Regions from separate parts of the Brevibacterium salitolerans genome, predicted to be linked through region 2. Evidence: predicted binding sites of a transcription regulator. Region 2 holds the regulator's gene; the other holds the start of a gene.
What was found. Region 2 encodes LexA, which represses DNA repair genes until DNA is damaged. Its sites were predicted from a motif close to TCGAACANNTGTTCGA; they were not measured.
Positions count from the first base shown of each region.

Region 1: the regulator LexA is predicted to act here: its motif matches at 1,826-1,841, upstream of ABD240_RS09975 (Rv2578c family radical SAM protein).

Region 1 covers NZ_BAAAPZ010000008.1:1,762-9,064, forward strand. Annotated here, with positions in the region: gene ABD240_RS09970 (potassium transporter Kup) at 1-378, shown strand, start outside; gene ABD240_RS09975 (Rv2578c family radical SAM protein) at 537-1,817, opposite strand; gene ABD240_RS09980 (hypothetical protein) at 2,045-2,461, shown strand; gene ABD240_RS09985 (TRAP transporter permease) at 2,598-4,847, opposite strand; gene ABD240_RS09990 (DUF1850 domain-containing protein) at 4,966-5,622, opposite strand; gene ABD240_RS09995 (TAXI family TRAP transporter solute-binding subunit) at 5,626-6,654, opposite strand; gene ABD240_RS10000 (TAXI family TRAP transporter solute-binding subunit) at 6,898-7,303, shown strand, end outside.
Region 2 covers NZ_BAAAPZ010000017.1:30,340-37,642, reverse strand. Annotated here, with positions in the region: gene hflX (GTPase HflX) at 1-45, shown strand, start outside; gene ABD240_RS13385 (ATP-dependent DNA helicase) at 29-2,005, shown strand; gene lexA (transcriptional repressor LexA) at 2,076-2,837, opposite strand; gene ABD240_RS13375 (LysM peptidoglycan-binding domain-containing protein) at 3,060-3,425, shown strand; gene ABD240_RS13370 (histidinol-phosphate transaminase) at 3,436-4,602, shown strand; gene hisB (imidazoleglycerol-phosphate dehydratase HisB) at 4,599-5,201, shown strand; gene ABD240_RS13360 (hypothetical protein) at 5,198-5,797, shown strand; gene hisH (imidazole glycerol phosphate synthase subunit HisH) at 5,794-6,489, shown strand; gene priA (bifunctional 1-(5-phosphoribosyl)-5-((5-phosphoribosylamino)methylideneamino)imidazole-4-carboxamide isomerase/phosphoribosylanthranilate isomerase PriA) at 6,486-7,229, shown strand; gene ABD240_RS13345 (SseB family protein) at 7,229-7,303, shown strand, end outside.

The DNA of each region.
Region 1 (7,303 bases), on a different contig from region 2:
GAGCAGCGCATCCGGGTGGAGGACCTGGGCCGTGCGGCCGGCGGCGGGGCTGCAGGCAGTGCGCACCGCAGCGTCACTCCGTCCCGGTGCGGGATCGTGCGGGTGACAGTGTCCGTGGGTTTCACGGACTCGCCTGACATCCCCCGCAGCCTCGCGCTCGCCGCACGGCAGCTGGAGGAGGCTGGCATCGCGCTCGACCTCGACGAGGTGCGCTACTTCCTCTCCGTGCTCGCGCTGCAGCCGCGTCGCACTCACCGGCTGCGCGAGTGGCGGCAGAAGCTGTTCCTCGCGCTGGAGAAGAACCAGGCGGATCGCACCGAGGCCTTCCGTCTGCCGCCGGACCGCACTATCGTGCTGGGCTCTGAGCTGGAGGTCTGAGCAGGGCGAGATCCGACCGCTCGTTCAGCGACCTCACGTTTCGCAGTGTTTGACGGTGTGCGCGCGGCTGCACGCATCCACACCGTCAAACACTGCGAAACGAAGGCACGAGCGCGGGTGCAGCCGGCAAGGCGGATCAGACACTGTGCGGAGCGGGCTCAGAACAGTGTGGGCACCAGCGGTTCCAGCGCGGGAATGCCGCCGAGGCCTGGGGTGCTGCCCGACGTGCGGCCGAGAGCGCTCCCCGTGGTGTCGCCCGGTCCGCCTCCCGAGGCCCCATGGGCTGAGCCGCCGGCCTCCTCGCCGGCCCCGATCTTGCGGCCGTAGCCGCCGCGCCTGCCTCCCGGCGCTCCCGGCGCCCCCGGCGCGGCGGTCTTCTCCCGCTGTGCGCGCAGCCGGGCGAAGCGGCGGGCCTCCGGGGTGTCCTCGTCGGCGGAGGCGCTGAGCCCGTGCTTCCTCAGCAGCGGGCGCATGCGCTCGTCCAGCCATTCCCGGTACCGGGCAGAGGCATAGGAGGAACCTGCGTACATGCGCTGATACCGGGACGAGAGCTCAGGGTGCTCCCGGTCGATCCATGCGAGGAACCACTCCCTGGCCCCCGGCCGCAGGTGCAGAGCACCGTAGACCACGCGCGCGGCCCCGGCCTCCCTGATGGAGCGCAGCGCCTCGTCCAGCTGCGCACGGGAGTCCGTGAGCTTGGGCATGACGGGCATGAGGAACACCGTCACGCGGAAGCCCAGATCCGCTGCCGCGCGCACCGTCGCCAGACGCGCGGCGGTGCGGGGTGTGCCCGGCTCCACGGCCTGCTGCAGCTTGTCGTCGAAGACCGCGATCGACATCGCGAGATCCACCTCCACCTGCTCCGCGGCCTGGGCCAGCAGCGGCAGATCCCGCCGCAGCAGGGTCCCCTTGGTGAGGACGGAGAAAGGGGTGCCGCTCTCCGCCAGCGCGGTGATGATCCCGGGCATGAGCCGGTAGTGGCCCTCAGCGCGCTGATAGGGGTCCGTGTTGGTGCCCAGCGCGACATGCTCCCGTGACCACCGCGGGCGCGCGAGTTCTGCGGCCAGGACCTCCGCCGCATTCACCTTCACCACCACCTGCCTGTCGAAGTCCCTGCCGGCATCCATGTCCAGATAGGTGTGGGTGCTGCGTGCGAAGCAGTACACGCAGGCGTGCGAGCAGCCGCGGTAGGGGTTCACGGTCCAGCGGAAGGGCATCGAACTGGCCGGCGGCACCTTGTTGAGCGCGGACTTGGCGAGGACCTCATGGAAGGTCATCCCGGCGAACTCCGGCGTGCGCACGCTCCGCAGCAGTCCGCGGAGGCTGAAGAGCCCAGGGGCGGCTTCCGCGGGAGCTGAAGCGGGGGAGGGCTCCGCGGCATCCGCACCCGAGGCCGGCTCAGGTGTGCGGGAGGTGGCGGCTTCCGTGGTCCAGCGCATGACAGCAGTCGAACACACGTTCTAAATCATGTCAATGCAGTACCCCCCCCGGGGCGGTGGGCGGGAGGCTGCGGTGCCTCCGGTCTCGGCCCATGGGTGTGAGGTGGCCGTCATCCTTCGCAATCAAGCCCCTCCGGCGGGGGCGGCTCCGATAGTGTGGCTCCGCTCCCGTGCGTGCCGGTGCTCAGGTCCGGCGCGCACATCCCGGCAGACGAAAGGCCTCATCCATGTCGCGATCCCTCACCACTGCGATCCTGCGAGGCGCAAGCGGCGCCACCATCTTCAACGCCGGCGTGGAGAAGCTGGGTCTGAGCGAATCGAGCGCCGGCTACCTGCAGTCGATGGCGGCGAAGGGGTTCCCCGTCCTGGCGGAGCTCGACGCACAGCAGTTCGGCAAGCTGCTCGCCGCTGCGGAGATGGCGGTGGGTGCCGCTCTGCTCGCGCCGTTCATCCCCACGCGCCTGGCCGGACTGGCATTGGGCGGATTCAGCGCGGGGATGCTCACCATGTACTTCCGCACGGAGGAGTTCACCAAGGGCGACGGCATCCGGCCCCAGGGAGAAGGCGTCTCCGTCTCGCACAACGTCTGGCTCGCCGCGATCGCTGCGGCACTCGTCATCAGGGGCGGCTCGCGCAGGAAGTGAGCCGCGCATGCACGCAGCCGCGCAGGCGGTGCGAAGGCCCGTCCGCACCGGGTGCCTCCCGGTGCGGACGGGCCTTCGCCGTGTTCGCCGGCGATGAGCGCTCGGCGGCGTGAGCGCATGCGGACGACGGTGCCGATCAGCTGCCCCGCTCGTCCTCCCGGCCTGCGGTGGCGGAGTGCGTCCCCGGCTCGGGCTGGGGGCTCGCGGCGGCCCCGGGCTGGGAGCCCGTCCCCGGCTCGGGCTTGGGGCTCGCGGCGGCCTCGGCGGCGGCCCTGCGCGCCTCCTCCGGCTCTGCTCCCTCCCGCTCCTCCATGGGAGTCACGACCACGGGGCTGATCCGCTGGGCGAGGACCTGCCAGACCACGAATGCGAGGATGACGAGCGTGCCCACCCACAGGAAGACGTCCGAGGCCACGGTCACGCCGAACAGGCTCTCCGCCCAGCCGGTCCACTCCGGGGCCACGAGGGCGAGCAGGGCTGCGACGGCCAGCACGATGCGCTGCCACACGCCGGCCGGCCGCAGGAGATAGCCCTCGATCGCGACTGCCGCGCCCACCAGTGCCACACAGCCGGTCACCGTCGCCACGGTCACCTCCCACGGCGTCCCCGTGAGCAGGAGTGCCGAGTACGCGAACATCAGCGGGATGAAGTACAGGCCCTTGGCGAAGATCCATGCGTGGAAGGCCGAGCGCATGGGCGAGGAGTTCGCGATGCCCGCGGCGACGAAGGCCGCGAGCGCCACCGGCGGGGTCACGTTCGAGTCCTGGCTGAACCAGTAGACGATGAGGTGCGTGACGATGACCGCGAGACCCAGCTCCTGCAGGGCGGGGCCCGCGAGGATGATGAGCACCACGTACGAGGCCGTCACCGGCAGACCCACGCCCAGGATCAGCGAGGCCAGCGCCACCATGATGAGCGTGAGCAGCAGGCTGCCGGCGAATGCGCTCACCAGCACGTCCGAGATCACCAGGCCCAGGCCGGTGAGGCCCACGACCCCCACGATGATGCCCGCGATGGCACAGGCCGCACTCACCGGCAGGGTGTTGCGCGCGGCGATGACGAAGACCTCGCCGATGTCGCGCAGGCTCAGCCGGCTCATCGACCGCAGCATCGCCACGACGAACAGCGCCGCAGTGGCGTAGAGGCCCGCCCGGCCCGGCGGCACGTACTGCAGGAGGAGCACGATGAGGAGCACGAGCGGGGCGAGGAAGTGCCAGCCGCCCTTCATGACCTCCTTGAAGACCGGCAGCTGGTCCTTGGGGATGCTGGACATGCCGCGCTTGCGCGCCTTGATGTCGACGAACAGGTAGACGGTCCCGAAGTACATGAGGGCCGGGATGATCGAGACGAGGACGATCTCCGCGTACGGGATGCCGGTGCGCTCAGCGATGAGGAAGGCGCCCGCGCCCATGATGGGCGGCAGGATCTGCCCGCCCGTCGAGGCCGCCGCCTCCACGCCGGCCGCCTCCTCCTTATTGTAGCCCACCTTCTTCATCATGGGGATGGTGAAGGGGCCGGTGGTCGCGACATTGCCCAGGGCGGTGCCGGAGATCGAGCCCATCATGGCCGAGCCCACCACGGCCCCCTTCGCCGGCCCTCCGGGGGAGCGCCCCGTGAGCACGAAGGCGAGGCCGATGAAGAAGTTGCCGCCCCCGGTCTTCTGCAGAAGGGCGCCGAAGAGGACGAAGATGAAGACGAAGGTGACGACCACGCCCAGGGTCATGCCGAGGATGCCGTCATTGCCCAGGTAGACGTAGGCGGAGAGCCGCTCGATGGTGGCCCCCCGGTGGTTGAACGCCCCGGGGAACCAGGGGCCCGCCCAGGCGTAGAACATGAAGGCGAGCACCAGCACGGACATGAACCAGCCCACTGTGCGGCGGGTGGCCTCGAGCAGGAGCACGATGAGCACGATGCCCAGCACCCAGTCGGTCGTCTCGTAGGCGCCGGCGCGCCGGGCCAGTTCCGCGGCGTTGACGATGGGATACACTGTCGCGGCCACGGCGGCGAGGACGAGGAGTGCGTCGAGTGCCAGCAGGGGGACGGAACGGCCCCATGCGGACTTCGCGGCGGGGACCGTGAGGAAGATGAGCGTGAGCACCAGGAGCAGGTGCACGAGGCGCTGCTGCCGTGCATCCATGTCGAAGGTGATGCCGATGTAGAGCTGGAACCCGCCGAGCGCGAGGGCGAGTGCGAGGATGATCCATCCCATCGCCCGCTGCAGTCCGCCGGTGCCCACGCGCTGCTCCGCCAGGCGCTGCCACAGCGGCTGAGTCGAGTCCTCCTGGTCCTCGTCCTCGGCGCTCACCTGCGCGTTCTCGCGGAACGCGTCCGGGAGCAGCTCGGCACCGTGGTCCTGGGAGGCATCCTTGAGGCCGGGCCGGCTCATGCCTGCCTCCCCGCCAGGACGGGCTGCCCGACCGCCGTCAGCTTCCGGTATCTCTTCTGCTCCTCGGACATATTCTGCTCCTCAGCTTCTTCGCCCAGCTTCTTCGCGCTGCGGCTTCTCAGCTCAGCGCGCACTCGGCATCGGCGGCCTTCAGCAGCCTGAGCGCCGAGACGCGCTGTGCGGTGATCGTGATGCGCTCTCCCGGCATGCAGGCCGAGAGCGCGAGTTCCGTGGTGTCGATCCGGAGGCGGTGGTCGACCTCGGGGGCTCCCGCGCGCAGGTGCATCTCCGCGCCTATGTCCCTGCCCATGTCGTCGATGACCCACCACCGGCCCTCCTGGCGACCGTGGCCGTGGCCCTCGATCTGGCCCATTCCCGCCCCGAACTGCCTGAGCCGCGTCCTCTCGACGACGAGCCGGCCCTCGTCCACCTGCAGGTCCTCTTCGATGGGCAGCCCGTCGATCGAATGGACGTAGGAGATCGAGAAGCGGTCGTGCCCGACGACGGCCAGGGTGCGCTCGCCGCCGGAGACGGTGACAGCCGGCCAGACGGGGGCGAAGGCGGCTGCCGCGGCTCCCGCGGCGAGCACCGCGAGCCCCACGGAGACGGCGGCTCGTGAGGTGCGCCTGGGACCCGAGGCGCACCTCGGCTCCGCGCTGTGCGCCGGCACCGCACCGCTCGCCGGACTCGTGCCGCCTGCGGGACCCGCACTGCCCGCGAGACCCTCCCCACCGGCCGGCTCCGCACCGCCCGCCGTGCCCCCGTGCGAGGTCACCGCTCAGCCGGCGAGGTCTGCCGGCACCTCGATGCCGGCCTCCTCGAAGTACCGCATAGATCCGGCGTGGAACGGCACGGGGGAGTGCTCCATGTTCTCCGGGGTGATGTAGTCCTCGAGCGGTGCGTAGACCTCGGACAGCTGGTCCAGGTTGTCGAAGACGGCCTGCGTGAGCTCGTAGGCCTGGTCCTCGTTGAATCCCTCCGGGACCACGAGCACGTTCCACGTGGCGATGGTCTGCACGTCCTCGTCCACGCCGGTGTAGGTGCCCCCGGGGATCGTGTGCTCCGTGTAGCCGCCCGCGCCGTCGAGGATCTGTGTGATCTCGTCATCGCACATGGGGACCAGGGACACATCGTCCGTCGCGGCGAGCTCGTTGATGCCGCTGTGGCCCTCGCCCACCACCCAGGAGCCTGCGTCGAGGCCGCCGCTGGTGAGTGCGTTCGAGGTCTCCGCGTAGCCCAGCTGGCTGCGGTCGATGTCCGAGGTCACATCCAGGCCCAGGGACTCGAAGACCTGATTGGTCGTGGTCTCGTTGCCGCTGCCCACATCGCCCACCGAGTAGCGGTGCCCTTCGAGGTCCGCGAAGCACTCCAGGCCGAGCCGGTCCTGGATCGAGCTCAGAGTGACCGTGTGGTAGACGTTCGGGTAGAGCACTGCGAGGGCGCGGGTGGTGATCGGCTCCTCGTCGTCGAAGTCGCCGGTGGCGTTGTACGCCTGGTCGACCGAGTCGCCCTGGGCGATCGCGATGTCCGCGGAGCCGGAGTCGATGAGCCGGAGGTTCTCCACAGAGGCGCCCGTCGCCTCGACGGAGGCGGAGGTGCCCTCGAGGTTGTCTGCGATGACGCCGCTGAGCGCCCCGCCGATCGGGTAGTAGACGCCCGAGGTGCCCCCGGTGGCGATCGACATGCTCGAGATGCGGTCCATCTCCTCACCGTCGCCGCCCGCATCGGCCGGCTGACAGCCGCTGACCACCAACCCGACTGCGGCAGTGAGTGCGAGTGCGGCGGTTGCGCGGGGGTGTGCCTTCATGGGGAGCTCCTCGTCGAGTCGTGGCCGAACCGAGGTCGCAGTGCATGCGACCATCTCCCCGCAAACTATGATGTCACTCACAGCGATGTGAACGTCAGCGCCCATTCTTGAGGAAGACTTGAGACTCGGGGGAAGCCGCGGCGGCGGGGCTCGCGGCCGAGCTCATGGCCTCGGGGCCCGCAGGCGAGGCGGCCGACGGGATTCACTGCGGAAGGGCAGACGGGTGGAGCGAAGGGGGAGCGGATGCGGATGCGGATCGGGCGCCCGGCGGCCCTGCTCTGCCTCGCGCTGGTCCTCGCCCTGAGCAGCTGCACGGAGGCGCGGCGCGCGGCTCCGGCGGTCATCGCCACGGGGCCGCAGGGCGGCGTCTATCACGCGCTGGGGACGGCGTTCGAGGAGGTCAGCGCCGACTGGCGGGTTCCGCTCACCGCTCTGGCCTCGGGCGCCTCGGTCGCGAACCTCGAGCAGGTGGGCGCCGGGGAGGCGGATCTGGGGTTCGCGCTCGCAGACATCGCCGCGCTGGCCGTCGCCGGGGACCCACCCTTCGACTCGCCGCAGCCCATCAGCGCCCTCGCCAAGCTCTACGACAACCACACCCACCTGATCGTGCAGGACGGCTCCGAAGTCCGGCAGCTCGCCGACCTGGGCG
Region 2 (7,303 bases):
TTCGCCGGGGACGTCGCCTCCGCTGACGATGACGCAGACGCCTGAGCTGCTGGCCGCGGCCGTCGCCGCGGTGGGAGGAACCGAACGTCAGGGACAGTCCGAGATGGCCGAGGCCGTCTCCAGCGCGCTCGCCGGCGGCACGCACCTGCTCGTCCAGGCCGGCACCGGCACCGGCAAGTCGCTGGCGTACCTCGTGCCCGCCGTGGACCATGCCGTGCGCACGGGGAACAGGGTCGTGGTCTCGACAGCCACCCTGGCGCTGCAGGCCCAGATCGTCGACCGCGATCTGCCGCGGCTGGTCCGCGCCACGGGGAGCGAGCTGGGCCGCAAGCCGGCCTATGCGGTGCTGAAGGGGCGGCGCAACTACGTGTGCCGGCACAAGCTGGACGGAGGCTATCCGGACGACGCCGCCGGGATGCTCTTCGACTTCGGGGCCGATCAGGCCTCGGCCCGTTCCGGGGCCGCGGCGGGCTCGCGGATGGAGGACGAGATCCAGCGGATCCGCAGCTGGGTGCGGACGACCCAGACCGGTGACAGGGACGACCTGGTCCCGGGCGTCTCGGACCGCACCTGGGCGCAGGTCTCGGTCAACTCCTTCGACTGCCTGGGGTCGAAGTGCCCCGTCTTCGAGGAGTGCTTCGCGGAGATCGCCAAGCTCAAGGCGCACGCGGCGGACGTCGTGGTGACCAACCACGCGCTGCTGGCCATCGACGCCTTCGGCGACCACGCCGTGCTGCCGGAGCACGACGCGGTGATCGTGGACGAGGCGCACGAGCTGCGGGACCGGGTGACGAACGCCCTCTCCGCATCCCTCACGGTGTCCATGATCGAGCACGCGGCGTCCTCCGTCCGCCGCACCGGACTGGTGCAGGAGGGTGTGACGCACCTGCTCGAGACGGCGGGGGCGGCCTTCGGCCGGGAGCTGGAGAAGGCCGACGACGGCCTCCTCCAGCGCTGGCCGGAGGGGCTCGCGGCCGCCGTGGGGCAGGTCCGCGATGCCGCACGCCAGGTCTCGGCGGACCTGAGCTCCGGGGCGAAGACCGGCGAGACGGACGCGGACACCGGACGTCAGCTGGCCCGCGCCCGGATCCTCGAGGTCCACGAGGTGGCCGAGCGCATGGCCGAGGGCTCGGACAACGACGTGGCCTGGGTGACGCGCTCCACGTTCCGCGAGCGCACCACAGTCTCGCTCGTGGTCGCCCCGCTGTCCGTGGCCGGCACCATGCGCTCCGGGATCTTCGAGAAGGCCACCGTGGTGGCCACCTCGGCGACGCTGGCGCTGGGCGGGCGCTTTGACGCGGTGGCGGGATCGCTGGGCCTCGCCGGACCGGAGGCGCCGCGCTACGACGCCGTGGACGTCGGCTCCCCGTTCGACTACTCGCGGCAGGGGATCCTCTACGTGGCGGCGCACCTTCCCCGGCCCGGCAGGTCCGGGATGAGCTCCGAGGCCGTCGAGGAGCTCGAAGGCCTGCTCAGCGCCTCCGACGGCGGGGCACTCGGCCTGTTCTCCTCGAAGGCGGCCGCGCAGGCGGCGGCCGAGGAGATGCGCGCGCGGACGGATCTACCCATCCTGCTGCAGGGCGAGGACGGCCTCAGCTCCCTCGTGGCGCGCTTCGCCGCGGACGAGCGCGCCTGCCTGTTCGGCACGCTCTCGCTGTGGCAGGGCGTGGACGTCCCCGGAACGACCAACCGCCTCGTGGTCATCGACCGGATCCCGTTCCCGCGGCCGGACGACCCGCTGGTGCGCGCGCGGACGGAGAGCGCCCACCGGGCCGGTGCCAACGGCTTCATGTCCGTGAGCGCGGCGCACGCCGCTCTCCTCATGGCGCAGGGCGCGGGCCGTCTCGTCCGCGCGACGGGGGACAGAGGAGTGGTCGCCGTGCTGGACGAACGGCTGCGCAACGCCCGCTACTCCGGGTTCCTGCTCAGCTCCCTGCCTCCCATGTGGCGGACCGACGACCCGGCAGCCGTGCGCGCGGCACTGCGGCGTCTGCGCGGCGGCTGAGCCGCGCCTGTGCATGCAGCAGGCCCCTGGAGCTCACCGTGAGTTCCAGGGGCCTGCCGCGCGGAGCGGGTCAGTCGACCCGGCGGATGACGGCGGTGACGACGCCCATGATGGTGGCGAAGTCGCCGTCGATGGGATCGTAGAACCGGTTCTGCGGCAGCAGCCACTGCTTGCCGTTCTCCCGCTTGAGGGTCTTCACGGTCGCCTCGTCGTCGAGCAGGGCGGCCACGATCTGGCCGTTCTCCGCATCCGGCTGCGAGCGGACGACGACGTAGTCGCCGTCGCAGATGGCCGCGTCCTGCATGGAGTCGCCCACGACGTGGAGCAGGAAGAGCTCACCGGAGCCCACGATCTGCCGCGGCAGGGCGAACATCTCGTCGACGGACTGCTCCGCGAGGATGGGCCCGCCCGCGGCGATCCTCCCCACGACCGGCACCATGGCGGTGTTGGGCGCGGGATCGATGCCCCTGCGGACCTCCTCCGGTGGAGTGACGACCTCGATGGCGCGGGGGCGCTTGGGATCGCGGCGCAGGTAGCCCAGCCGCTCCAGCTGGGAGAGCTGGTGGGCCACGGAGGACAGCGAGGCCAGTCCCACCGTCTTGCCGATCTCCCGCATGCTGGGCGGATAGCCGTTGACGTGCACGGCGCGCTCGATCGTCTCGAGCACCAGACGCTGCCGCGGGGTGAGGCGGTCGTCGCCGTCCGCGGCGGAGCCCTCGGGCAGTTCGGAGCCGCCCTCGAACCGGAGCCGCCTGACGTTCTCGACCTCCTCGTCGATGCCGCTGTTGCGCGGGCGTCCGCGTCCGCGCCGGCGTGGGCCTTCGGTGCTCATCGTGTGTCCCCTCCATCGACCTCGGTACCTGTGACCTGCGCTGATGCCGGCCCTCACGGTTGTGTCCGTGCCTCGTGATCGACTTGCGACGCAAGCAGTCACGGACGTTCGATTCCCATTCTCGCATACGCGTTCGAAGGGGAGTGGACATACGTTCTAATATGCGTTTCAATAGTACACATGTTCGACCCGCCCGGGTCGATGGTCACCGGAGGTCCTGTCATGAGCGCACTCGCATTCGGCGGTCCCGCGTACGCCGTCCGCCGCCCGTTCCGGCTGCCGCACCGCGGCCGTCCCTCGCGCCGCGTCCGGCTGCTGCGCACCGCGCTGCTCGCCGCAGTGCTGCTGGCTGCTGCGGCGGGCCTGCTCATCGCCGTGCTCGTGCCCAGTGCCGCCGCCGGGGACGAACGTCCGGCGACGGCGACGACCTCCGTGGTCGTGGGCGAGGACGAGAACCTCTGGAGCATCGTGGAGACGGGCGGCTACGACAGGGACCCGCGGATCGTCATCAGCGAGATCCGCAGCATGAATGGCCTCGCCACGTCCGTCGTGCACCCCGGTCAGGAGCTCACCGTCCCCGCGCGATAAACTCCCCGGTGTGACTTCACTGGACTCGCTTCCGCTGCGCGCGGATCTGCAGGGCGCCGCTCCTTACGGCGCGCCCGTGATCGACGTTCCCGTCCGCCTCAACGTGAATGAGAACGCCTTCGACGTGCCGGAGCCGGTGGTCCGGGCGATCGGCGCACGTGTGGCGGAGGTCGCCGCCTCGCTCAACAGGTACCCGGATCGCGAGTTCACGGAGCTGCGCACACTGCTCGCCGGGTATCTCGGGGGAGTGCTCGCCGCGGAGGCCGGCGAGAGCGGCTCCGGGGCGTCGGAGCTGGCAGGTGCCCGGATCCGTCCCGAGATGATCTGGGCCGCGAACGGTTCGAACGAGGTGCTCCTCCACATCCTGCAGGCGTTCGGCGGACCGGGCCGGACGGCACTCGGCTTCGTCCCCAGCTATTCGATGCATCCGCTCGTCGCGCAGGCCTCCGGCGCGCGCTTCGTGGGAGTCGGCCGGAACGCGGACTTCACGATCGATCCCGCAGCCGCGGTGGCGGCGGTCCGCGAGCACGATCCGGACGTCGTGTTCCTCTGCACCCCCAACAATCCCACGGGGACGCGCACTCCCCTCGAGGTGATCGAGCGGATCTACGAGGCCGCTCGCGGCATCGTCATCGTCGACGAGGCCTATGCGGAGTTCGCGGGCAGTGATTTCCGGAGCGCCCTCCACCTGCTGCCCGGACGGGAGCGTCTCGTCGTGTCCCGGACCATGAGCAAGGCCTTCGCCTTCGCGGGCGCCCGGGTGGGCTACGCAGCGGCGGATCCGGCCTTCGTCGACGCGCTGCGCCTCGTCCGCATGCCCTATCACCTCTCCTCTCTCACACAGGCCGCCGCCTGTGCCGCACTGGAGCACACGGAGGAGCTGCTGGCCGGGGTCCGTGCGCTGGTGGCACAGCGCGAACGGCTCTCCGCGGGCCTGCGGGACCTGGGCTTCGAGGTCTTCGACTCGGACTCCAACTTCGTCCTGTTCCGGGGTGCGGCGGATCCGCACGCGCTCTGGCAGCGCCTCGTGGACTCCGGCGTGCTCATCCGGGACATCGGACTGGACGGCTGCCTGCGCGTGAACGCGGGCACCGAACGGGAGACCACGGCGTTCCTCGAGGCGCTGGGCGCCGCGGTGGAGCAGGAACCGCACCTCACAGACGGGAAACAGGGATGACGCACCGCACGGCCAGCGCACACCGGGTGACGGGGGAGTCGGAGGTCGCGGTGACGCTCGACCTCGACGGCACCGGCACCTCCACGATCGAGACCGGCGTGCCGTTCTACGACCACATGCTCACGGCGCTGTCGAAGCACTCGCTCATCGACATGGAGATCCGCGCCGCGGGCGACGTCCACATCGACGTCCACCACACCGTCGAGGACACGGCCATCACACTGGGCTGGGCACTCCGCGACGCGCTGGGGGACAAGGCCGGCATCCGCCGCTACGGCGACGCGCACGTTCCCCTCGACGAAGCCCTCGCGCGTGCGGTCGTCGACGTCTCCGGCCGGCCCTACTTCGTGCACTCCGGTGAGCCGGAGGGGCAGCAGTACCATCTCATCGGCGGTCACTTCACCGGCTCGATGACCGCTCACGCGCTCGAATCGCTCGCGTTCCAGGCCGGGCTCACCGTCCACCTCACGCTGCTCGCGGGGCGGGATCCGCACCACATCGTCGAGGCGCAGTTCAAGGCGTTCGCGTGCGCACTGCGCACCGCCGTCGAATCCGATCCGCGCACCACCGCCGTTCCGTCGACCAAGGGAGCACTGTGAGCCGCACCGTCATCGTCACCCCGTTCGGCCGGGCCGATCAGCTCGCGGCCGCCTGCGTGCTCTCCGACATCCCGGGCTGGGTGGTCCCGCTGGGGGACTTCTCGGCCGTGGTGCAGGACGGTACGGACGTGGCAGGCGGCAACGAGGCGGCCGCCAAGCTCTCGAAGCTCACGGGCAGGCACGAGGTGCTCCTCATGGTGCGCAGCGAGGAGCAGATCGACGCCGCGCACTATCGCGGGGGAGCACGCGAGGCGGACGTCCCCGCGGGGCTGGCTCTCTCGAACCTCCCGGACTCCCTGGAGGGCCTCCTGCTGGAGACGCGCGATCCCGCGGACGTGGAGGGCGGCTTCGACACCTCCACGATGTCCAAGCTCGAGGCCTCCCGCTCCACCATGACGCCCGCCCGCGCGGCGCTGGCGCGCACGGCGCTCGTGTGGCTGGTCGCCGCGCTGCTCGCCGTCGTCGTGCTCGCCTTCGGCGTCGTCCAGGGGCTCGGCGGCTCCGTCATCGGCTGGGTCGTGGCCGTGCTCGGCGTCGTGGTGCTGCTCATCTCGCTCACGCGCATGAGGGTGCTGCTCGGCGGAGGCAGACGATGACCGCCCGGCCACGGGTCGCGGTGCTGGACTACGGCTCCGGCAACGTGCACTCCGCCGTGCGCGCCGTGGAGGCCGCCGGGGCCGAGGCGGCGCTCACGGCCGATCCCGCCCGCATCGAGGCAGCGGACGGTCTGCTGGTCCCCGGCGTGGGAGCCTTCGCCGCGGTGATGGAGGGCCTCGCCGCCGTCGACGGGCCGCGGATCATCCGTGAGCGCCACGCGGCCGGCCGGCCGGTGCTCGGCATCTGTGTGGGCATGCAGGTGCTGTTCTCCGCGGGGACCGAGCACGGCGTGCGCACCCCCGGCATCGGGCTCTGGGACGGTGAGGTGGGACCCCTCCGGGCGCCCGTCGTCCCCCACATGGGGTGGTCCCGCGTGCAGGTGCCGGCCGGCAGCAGGATGTTCGCGGGCACAGCCGACGCGCACTTCTATTTCGTACACTCCTATGCGGCGGTCCAGGGGCCGCCCACCGGGCTCACGACGACGGCGGTCCACGGAGACAGGTTCGCCGCCGCCGTGGAGGACGGCACCACCTGGGCCGCCCAGTTCCATCCCGAGAAGTCCTCGGAGGCGGGCGCCCGCCTGCTGCGCAACTGGATCGCGGAACTCACCCGCGCCACGGGCCCGGCGGCGGCTCCCGCCGGCCCGTCCCTCCCGAACATCACCGCCCCCGAATCGAAGGACACGGCATGACCTCCCTCGTCGAAACCCCCGCACTCACGCTCCTGCCCGCAGTGGACGTGGCCGACGGCCAGGCGGTCCGGCTGGTCCAGGGCGAGGCCGGCACCGAGACCCGCTACGGGTCCCCGCTCGAGGCCGCCGGTGAGTTCGAAGCCGGCGGAGCGGAGTGGATCCACCTCGTCGACCTCGACGCCGCCTTCGGCCGCGGGTCCAACTACGATCTGCTCCACAAGGTCACGAAGTCCCTGTCCATCAAGGTGGAGCTGTCCGGAGGCATCCGCGACACGGAGAGCCTGGAGCGTGCGCTCGACACCGGCGCGGAGCGCGTGAACATCGGCACCGCCGCCCTGGAGAACCCGGAGTGGACGGCCGAGGTCATCGCGCACTACGGCGACAAGATCGCGATCGGGCTCGACGTCCGCGGCCGTACGCTGGCCGCCCGCGGCTGGACCCGTGAGGGCGGCGACCTCTACGAGGTCTTCGACCAGCTCGAGGAGGCCGGCTGCACCCGCTACGTCGTCACGGACGTGACGAAGGACGGCACACTCGCCGGACCCAACACGGAACTCCTCGCGGACCTCGCGGCGCGGACCGAACGTCCCCTCGTCGCCTCCGGCGGCATCTCGAGCCTCGACGACATCGCCGCGCTGCGCGAGCTCGTGCCGCAGGGCGTGGACTCCGCGATCGTGGGCAAGGCGCTCTACGCCGGCAAGTTCACCCTCGCGGAGGCCCTCGACGTGGCCGGCCGCTGATGAGCGCGTCAGGGCCGTCCGGGTCAGACCCGTCCGGACCGGTGCCGGAGATCCCCGCCCACCTCCGCGGTGCG